Accumulibacter sp.: one gene and its partner. The main gene of each other region encodes a partner of the protein of the gene in region 2 in a complex. Links are inferred from orthologs where the notes say so. Each region holds a gene or a part of one and is shown on either strand. Other genes may lie near its edges.

What was found.
Region 1: the proteins of accC (region 2) and accD are in contact, whole or in part, in a solved structure (PDB 8UXZ), measured with the Escherichia coli proteins. The link is inferred for Accumulibacter sp. from one-to-one orthologs.

The regions. Positions count from the first base shown.
Region 1 is NZ_JAZKUG010000001.1:473,279-478,638, forward strand. The notes cover bases 2,406-5,360. They hold accD (acetyl-CoA carboxylase, carboxyltransferase subunit beta), read left to right. Parts: upstream 2,406-3,419; coding sequence 3,420-4,301; downstream 4,302-5,360. Other genes in these bases: trpB (tryptophan synthase subunit beta), read left to right, coding at 2,406-2,596; trpA (tryptophan synthase subunit alpha), read left to right, coding at 2,599-3,420; folC (bifunctional tetrahydrofolate synthase/dihydrofolate synthase), read left to right, coding at 4,303-5,360. In the rest of the region: tRNA pseudouridine(38-40) synthase TruA, read left to right, coding at 1-596; V5B60_RS02145 (phosphoribosylanthranilate isomerase), read left to right, coding at 593-1,240; more of trpB, read left to right, coding at 1,391-2,405.
Region 2 is NZ_JAZKUG010000001.1:1,120,635-1,124,367, forward strand. The notes cover bases 1-2,963. They hold accC (acetyl-CoA carboxylase biotin carboxylase subunit), read right to left. Parts: upstream 2,183-2,963; coding sequence 818-2,182; downstream 1-817. Other genes in these bases: prmA (50S ribosomal protein L11 methyltransferase), read right to left, coding at 1-801; accB (acetyl-CoA carboxylase biotin carboxyl carrier protein), read right to left, coding at 2,197-2,652; aroQ (type II 3-dehydroquinate dehydratase), read right to left, coding at 2,739-2,963. Also shown: more of aroQ, read right to left, coding at 2,964-3,230; V5B60_RS04875 (hypothetical protein), read right to left, coding at 3,370-3,733. UniProt on the Escherichia coli protein: This protein is a component of the acetyl coenzyme A carboxylase complex; first, biotin carboxylase catalyzes the carboxylation of the carrier protein and then the transcarboxylase transfers the carboxyl group to form malonyl-CoA.

The sequences.
Region 1 (5,360 bases), 640 kb from region 2 along the record:
TGCGCGGCGCCAACACCTTCCTGCCACCGGCAGTCGCCGTCCGCTGGGCGCAACGGGTTCCCGCCGAATTTCACGCCCGGTCGTCGGCCTCATCCCGGCACTATCGCTACGTCCTGCTCAACCGCATGCACCGAACCGGAACCTGGCACGGGCGGGTGGCTTGGCACCACCACCCGCTCGACCTGCAGCGCATGCAGGAGGCAGCCACCATGCTGCTCGGCGAACGGGACTTTTCTGCCTTTCGCGCAGCCGAGTGCCAGGCGATCTCGCCGGTCAAGATCATGCAACGTGCGGACATCCGCCGCCATGGCGACCTCGTCGTACTGGATTTTGTCGCCACCGCCTTCCTGCATCACATGGTGCGCAACCTGGTCGGCAGCTTGGTCGCCATCGGCCAGGGCCGGCATCGCCCGCAGTGGATCGGCGAGTTGCTCGCGAGTCGCGACCGCCGCCTGGCAGCGCCGACCTTCCCGGCCGCCGGCCTCTACCTGATCGCCGTGAACTATCCGGCACGATGGGGCCTGCCCACCGACGACGCCAGCGACTTCCTCTCGCTTCTGCCGGTCACTTGTCCAGCAACGGCAGCGACGCCATGAGCCCGCGCATCAAGATCTGCGGTCTCACCCGGACGCAGGACCTGCAGCAGGCGGTGCAGGCGGGCGCCGATGCGCTGGGGCTGGTCTTCTATCCACCGAGTCCGCGCTACGTCGACCCGTCGACGGCTGCCCGCCTGGCAGGACACGCGCCGCCTTTCGTCTGCATCGTCGGGCTGTTCGTCAATGCCGATCCGCAGACGGTTCACGCAACGCTGGCACAGGTTCCGATTCACCTGCTGCAGTTTCACGGTGACGAAGACGAGGCCTACTGCCGCCAGTTCGACCGCCCCTACGTCAAGGCGGCGCGCGTCAGACCGGGGCTCGATTTGTTACAATACGCAGCTGCTTTCCCGTCGGCTCAGGCCATCCTGCTCGACGCCTTCGTCGACGGCTACGGCGGCGGCGGCAAGGTCTTCGACTGGTCACTGGTGCCCGCAGCACTGGGCAAGCCCCTGATCCTCTCCGGTGGTCTCGATGTGGACAACGTCGGCGAAGCGGTGCACCGCTTGCGACCTGCCGCGGTCGACGTATCCTCGGGGGTCGAGGCGAGCAGGGGAATCAAGGATGCCGGCAAGATGCGCGCCTTCGTCGCGGCGGTGCGTGCGGCGGGGTCTTCCGGCGGAGCGGGCAGCAGGACATCGTAAGGGGTTGTGCATGCACACGAATTCTGCTGGCAGGACGCGGACGCGCTGGCGTCACCACCTGGCCAGACATACTTGAGGCGAGGTCAGCCTGCCGTTCCCGACTGATGCCGTGCCGGCATCCTGCTGCAATCCCTCGCAAGGAGTATGTTGATGGCCGTCCATGACCATGATTTGCCCGACGCCACTGGCCACTTCGGCCCGTACGGCGGCGTCTTCGTCGCCGAGACGCTGATCGCCGCGCTCGACGAGCTGCGTGAAGCCTATGCTGCCGCGCAGCGCGATCCGCAGTTCCTTGCCGAATTCGAACACGATCTGCAGCACTACGTCGGTCGGCCAAGCCCGCTGTACCACGCCAGGCGCTGGTCGGAGCGCCTTGGCGGGGCGCAGATCTACCTCAAGCGCGAGGACCTCAACCACACCGGCGCACACAAGATCAACAACTGCATCGGCCAGGCGTTGCTCGCCCGGCGCATGCACAAGCCGCGCGTCATCGCCGAAACCGGCGCCGGTCAGCACGGCGTCGCGACGGCCACCGTTGCCGCGCGCTTCGGCATGGAGTGTGTCGTCTACATGGGGGCAGAGGACATCCGCCGGCAGGCGGCGAACGTCTATCGCATGAAGCTCCTCGGAGCGACGGTGGTACCGGTCGAGAGCGGGTCGCGCACGCTCAAGGACGCCCTGAATGAAGCGATGCGCGACTGGGTCACGCGCGTCGCCGACACCTTCTACATCATCGGCACCGTCGCCGGCCCACACCCGTACCCGATGATGGTGCGTGACTTCCAGTCGGTGATCGGTCGTGAATGCATCCGCCAGATGCAGGAGCAGTGCGGACGCCAGCCCGATGCCGTGATCGCCTGCGTCGGCGGTGGTTCGAACGCGATGGGGATCTTCCACCCCTATCTCGCCACAGCCGGCGTTCGCCTGATCGGTGTCGAAGCAGCGGGCGAGGGCATCGCCAGCGGACGCCACGCCGCTTCGCTCACCGCCGGGCAGCCCGGCGTGCTGCACGGCAACCGCACCTACCTGCTGCAGGACGAGAACGGCCAGATCATCGAAACGCACTCGATTTCCGCCGGTCTCGACTACCCGGGCGTCGGCCCCGAGCACGCCTGGCTGAAGGACAGCGGTCGCGCGGAGTATGTCGGCGTCACCGACGGGGAAGCGCTGCAGGCCTTTCATGACCTGTGCCGGATCGAGGGCATCATGCCGGCGCTCGAGTCGAGCCATGCACTGGCCTATGCCAGCCGGCTGGCGCCTTCGCTGGCGCGGGATGCCATCCTGCTGGTGAATCTTTCTGGTCGCGGAGACAAGGACATGCACACCGTTGCCGACAAGTCGGGAATCAGGTTCTGACCATGGGCAGAATCGAGCAAGTTTTCGCGCGCCTGCAGGGGGAAGGCCGCAAGGCGCTGATCCCGTTCATCACCGCCGGTGACCCGGACCCCGGCTTGACCGTCCCCTTGCTGCAGACGCTGGTCCGTGCAGGCGCCGACGTCATCGAGCTCGGTGTCCCCTTCTCCGACCCGATGGCCGACGGACCGACCATCCAGCGGGCATCGGAACGGGCACTGGCCAAGGGCGTCAGCCTGCGCCAGGTCCTGTCACTGGTCGCCACCTTCCGCGGCGAAGACCGGGCAACGCCGATCGTTCTCATGGGCTACGCGAACCCGATCGAAGCGATGGGCGTCGAGTCCTTCGCCGCCGCCGCTGCCGCCGCTGGCGTGGACGGCGTGCTCGTGGTCGATTACCCGCCCGAGGAAAGCGCGGACTTCGCCGCTGCCCTGCAGCGGCACGCGATCGATCCGATCTTCCTGCTGGCGCCGACCTCGAGTGATGCGCGCATCGCCCAAGTGGGCGCGCTCGCCAGCGGTTACATCTACTACGTCTCGTTGAAGGGCGTCACCGGGTCGGCGACGCTCGACGTCGCTGCGGTTGCTGCCCGCATCCCGGAAATCCGGGCGCGCACCGGCGTGCCGGTCGGTGTCGGCTTCGGCATCCGTGATGCGGCGACAGCCGCCGCCGTCGCCCGCATCGCCGATGCGGTGGTCGTCGGCAGCCGCCTGATCGAGGAGATCGAGCGATCCCCAGCCGCGACCGCCTGTGACAACGTACTGACCGTGCTCAGCGGCATCCGTCAAGCGATCGACGCCGCCGCACCTGCCACCGGAGAAACATGATGGGCTGGCTGAACAAGCTGCTGCCGCCGAAGATCAAACGCAACGACACCGGCATTGCCCGCCGGTCACCGCTGCCCGAGGGCCTGTGGAGCAAGTGCCCGGCCTGCGACGCCGTCCTCTACGCCAGTGACCTGGCGAACAACCGCAATGTCTGCCCCAAATGCGGTCATCACAAGCGGCTCGAGGCGCGTGCGCGAATCGACCTGCTGCTCGACACCGAAGGACGCTCGGAGATCGCCGCCGAAGTGCTGCCGGTCGATGCGCTCTCCTTCCACGACAGCCGCCCGTATCCCGACCGTCTGCGGGATGCAACGACGGCGACCGGTGAAACCGACGCGCTGGTGGTCATGCGCGGCACGATCCGCAAGCTGCCGGCCGTCGTCGCCGCTTTCGAGTTCGAGTTCATGGGCGGCTCGATGGGCTCGGTCCTTGGGGAACGCTTCGTCCGCGGCGTCCGGGTGGCGATCGAGAACCGCGAACCATTCATTTGTGTCACCGCATCCGGCGGCGCGCGCATGCAGGAGGGACTGTTCTCGCTGCTGCAGATGGCCAAGACGACGGCCGTCCTGACGCGTCTCGCGCAGGCGAGGCTGCCGTTCATCTCGATTCTCGCCGATCCGACGATGGGTGGCGTCTCCGCCTCCTTCGCCTTCCTCGGCGATGTCGTGATTGCCGAACCCGGCGCGCTGGTCGGCTTCGCCGGTCCGCGGGTGATCGAACAGACGGTGCGCGAGACCCTGCCGGATGGCTTTCAACGCTCGGAGTTCCTGCTCGACAAGGGCGCCATCGACATGATCGTCGATCGGCGGGAAATGAAGGAGCGCGTCGCGACCCTGCTGGCACTTCTGCAGAAGCGGCCGGCAGCAAACTTGCCTGGATGACGTGAGCGACGGCGCGTACAGCCCGGCGCCGGCCGACGAGCGGCTGCTCGCCTGCCGCGCGCTGGCACCCTGGCTGGCGCACCTCGAGCAACTCCATCCGCGTGGCCAGGCGGGGATTGAACTCGGCCTCGAGCGCGTCCAGCGCGTACGCCAGGAGCTGGCGCAGGACCCGCGGTGCCCGCTGATCGTCGTCGGCGGAACCAACGGCAAGGGATCGACCTGCGCCTATCTCGAAGCGATCTACGCTCACGCCGGTCATCGCGTCGGCTGCTACACCTCGCCACACCTGCTGAACTACAACGAACGCATTCGCGTCGACCGACAACCGGCAGGCGATGCCCTCATCTGTGCGGCCTTCGCCCACGTGGAAGCGGCGCGACAGGCTGCCGGGAACATCGCGCTGACATACTTCGAGTTCGGCACGCTGGCGGCGATGGAAGTCTTCATCACACAACGGGTCGAGGTGCTGATCCTCGAGGTCGGACTGGGCGGCCGGCTGGATGCGGTCAACGCCTACACGCCCGATTGCGCCGTCGTCTGCAGCATCGCACTCGACCATACCGACTGGCTGGGCAGCGACCGCGAGGCCATCGGCTTCGAGAAGGCCGGCATCTTTCGCGCCGGCCGGGCGGCTTTCTGTGCCGATCCCGATCCGCCACGCTCGCTGCTGGCACACGCGCAGGCGATCGGCGCCGAGTTGCAGGTCCTCGGTCGCGATTTCGGCCATTTCGGCGATTCGCTGCAATGGACCTTCTGGGGTCGCGGCGGACTGCGGCGTGCGGGCCTCCCGCTGCCGGCTCTGCGCGGCGCTGGCCAGCTGCGCAACGCGGCGGTCGCGCTGGCTGTCGTCGAGTCGCTGCGCCCGCGGCTGCCGGTCGACATGCAGGCGGTGCGGCGCGGCCTGGTCGACCTCGCCCTGCCGGGACGCTTCCAGGTGCTCGCCGGGCGGCCGACCGTCGTTCTCGACGTCGCGCACAACCCGCAGGCGGTCAGCGGACTGGCAGAGAAGCTCGCCGAGCTGCCATTCGCCGCGAAGACGATCGCCGTCGTCGGCATGCT
Region 2 (3,733 bases):
ATCGGCCTGTTCGACGAGGATTCCGGACAGTGCCAACATTCCGCCTATACGGAGGTGGCCACAGAGAGCCGGCGCCAGAACCCGCAGCGGATTGGCAAGAATGTTGGCGACGACGATGTCGAACTGGCCACTCAGTCGATCGGCCGATTCCTGGAAGCGGGCAGCGACCCCGTTGACCTCGGCGTTGGTCCGGGCAACGACGACCGCCTGCGGCTCGATGTCGACGCCGACGATCTCGCTCGCACCGAGTCGGCCGGCAGCGATGGCCAGAACTCCGGAGCCGCAGCCATAGTCGAGCACAGACACGCCCGGACCGACGGATCGCTCGAGCCACTCGAGACAGAGCCGCGTCGTCGGGTGGGAACCGGTCCCGAATGCCATCCCGGGGTCAAGCACGAGGACGATTGCCCCGGGATCGGGAGCGGTGTGCCAGGAAGGAACGATCCACAGGCGCTGTGCAACGCGTATCGGTTCGAACTGGGATTGCGTCAGTCGCACCCAGTCCTGCTCGGGCACTTCTTCCAGGCTGTACGGAGGCAACTCGGCGAGGCCAGCCTGCACGCTGCAGCACAAGAGGAGTTCACGGGCATCGGCTTCCGGTTGCAGCAGGGCAACGACCAGCGAGCGCTGCCACCCCGGACGACTGATGGAGCCAGGCTCGCCAAACTGCGGTTGCTCGTCGGCCGTACCGGCATCCGCGTCCTCGATGCTGGCGGCGAGGGCCCCGGCTTCGAGCAAGGCATCGGCAAGCCGCTCGGCGTGCAGGCAATCGGTGCGGATGCTCAGGGATAGCCAGGCCATCGGTCATCGGCGCTGGTCAGCCGCCCTTCTTGACCTCACCCTTGGCAGCCAGCCACTGCTCGAGATAGTGGATGCTGGTGCCGCCCTCGATGAAACGGGAATCCTGCAGCAGTTCCTGATGCAGGGCGATGTTGGTCTTGATACCGTCGATGCTCATTTCCGACAGCGCGGTACGCATGCGACGCAGCGCCTGGTCGCGGCTGTCGCCGTGGGCAATCACCTTGGCAACCATCGAGTCGTAATGCGATGGGATGGTGTAGCCGTGATAGATGTGCGAGTCGACACGAATGCCGGGGCCGCCTGGGGGGTGGTAGAAACTGACCTTTCCGGGCGAGGGAAGGAAGTTGAAGGGATCCTCGGCGTTGATGCGGCATTCGATTGCGTGGCCGCGGAAAGTCAGGTCGCGCTGGCGAAAACGCAGCTTCTCGCCGGCGGCGATGCGAATCTGCTCGGCGACGAGATCGACGCCGGTGATCGACTCGGTCACCGGATGCTCGACCTGGATGCGCGTGTTCATCTCGATGAAATAGAACTCGTTGTTCTCGAACAGGAACTCGAAGGTGCCGGCACCGCGGTAGTTGAGCCGGCGGCAAGCCTCGGCGCAGCGCTCGCCGATGCGGACGATGTGGCGGGTGGGGATACCGGGAGCCGGAGCCTCCTCGATGATCTTCTGGTGACGGCGCTGCATCGAGCAGTCGCGCTCGCCGAGATAGACGGCGTTGCGGAAGCTGTCGGCAAGCACCTGGATCTCGACGTGCCTTGGATTCTCGAGGTATTTCTCGAGGTACACCTGCGGATTGCCGAAGAAGCTCTGGGCCTCGGTCCGCGTCATGTTGACGGCGTTGATCAGAGCCGCCTCGGTATGCACGACCCGCATCCCGCGGCCACCGCCACCACCAGCCGCCTTGATGATCACCGGGTAGCCGACCGCCCTGGCGAGCAGCGCAATGTCGCGCGGATCCTCGGGGAGAACCCCCTCCGATCCCGGCACGCAGGGCACGCCGGTGATCCGCATGGCCTCCTTGGCGGTGACCTTGTCCCCCATCAGCCTGATGGTCTCCGGCCGCGGCCCGATGAAGACGAAACCCGACGACTCGACGCGCTCGGCGAAGTCGGCATTCTCAGACAGGAAACCGTAACCCGGGTGGATCGCCTGCGCATCCGTGACCTCGGCTGCCGAAATGATTGCCGGCACGTTGAGGTAGCTCTGTGCCGAGGGCGCCGGGCCGATGCAGACGGATTCATCGGCCAGCCGGACGTACTTCGCTTCGCGGTCTGCTTCCGAATGCACGACAACGGTCTTGATGCCGAGCTCGCGGCAGGCGCGCTGAATGCGCAGGGCGATCTCCCCGCGGTTGGCGATGAGGACTTTCCCGAACATGGTGAAAGTATCTCCTAGCCGACGATGAAGAGCGCTTCACCGAATTCGACCGGCTGACCGTTCTCGACCAGAATGGCTTTGACGGTGCCCGAGCGCTCGGCTTCGATCTCATTGAGCAGCTTCATGGCTTCGATGATGCACAGGGTGTCGCCCGCCTTGACAGTGCTGCCGACTTCGACGTAGGGCTCGGCGCCCGGGCTTGGAGCCCGATAGAAGGTGCCGACCATCGGAGCCTTGACGGCGTCGCCTTCAGGCAGTTCCGGTTCGGCCGGCGCCACCACCGCTGCCACCGGCGTGGCCGGAGCGGCGGTCACCGGCACCGACCCGAGCGGCGACATGGCATAGTGATGGGAGACCATGCCGCCGTGCTTGACGATGCGAACCTTCTCCTCGGCATCGTTGATCTCGAGTTCGGTGATGCTTGACTCCTCGACCAGATCGATGAGTTTCTTCAGTTTCCGCAGATCCATTCACTTGCTCCAGATGATTGCCCTTCTTGCGGTCAGGACCATGCAGCCGCCCGAGAGGTGACCGCGACGTGACGTAAACAAAGTGCTCACTCGGCCGCCATCTGGCGCAACAGATACTCGAGCGCCAACAGGTAGCCCTCGCTGCCCAAGCCGCTGATGACCCCGATCGCCAGGTCGGAGAAATACGAGTGATGACGAAATGGCTCGCGCGCATGCACGTTCGACAGGTGCACTTCGACGAAGGGCAGGCCGGTACCGGCGAGGGCGTCGCGCAGCGCGACGCTGGTGTGGGTGTACCCGGCGGGATTGACGATCAGGTAGCGGATGCCCTGCTGCCGCGCCGCGTGCACACGTTCGATCAGGGCACCTTCATGGTTGCTCTGGAAGGCCTCCAGGTGAACGCCGGCGGCAGCCGCACGATGCGCCAACGCCATGTTGATCTCGGCGAGGGTCGTCAAGCCGTAATGGGTTGGTTCACGGGTACCGAGGAGGTTCAGATTTGGGCCATGCAGGACCAGCAGACGCGGCGCTTCCGGCGGCTGGCCGGCGGTCGACGACGGGTCCTTTTGCTTCTTCATGGGCGCGAGTTTGCCGCAAATGGCAGCATTTTGTCCAGCAGAACCTTGGCCGCACGCGGTTCGTGCGGCACCGCACCAACGACGGTTGCAGCCACCTGAGGGCGGCGCCGGAAGAGACGCAGACGGGTTGTTGCGCGGGTCAGCGGCTGACAGCCGAGGCCTCGGCGAGCAACCGGCGAACCGTCGCGAGACGTGCCCGTGTGCGCGGCCTGCCGTCACGCGTGCGAAAGCTCACACGTTCTTCAGTCCGCGGATAGATCACCATGTTGACGGTCGCCTCGTCGGCGACCAGGGTGAGGACGGCCTCCGCTCGTTCGGTGCGTGGCGTGCTGTGGCGAAAACAGAGCTTCTCGTTGAGCAGGAAGATCTCGACGTCCTTGGCACTGTCGGCGAAGAGCTGGATGTCGATCTCGGCATAGCGCCCGGCGGTACCGTCGAGTACCGCCCCGGTGAGATAAGGATTGAAGCGTTGCATCACGGTCATCAGGCGCGCGGCGATGGCG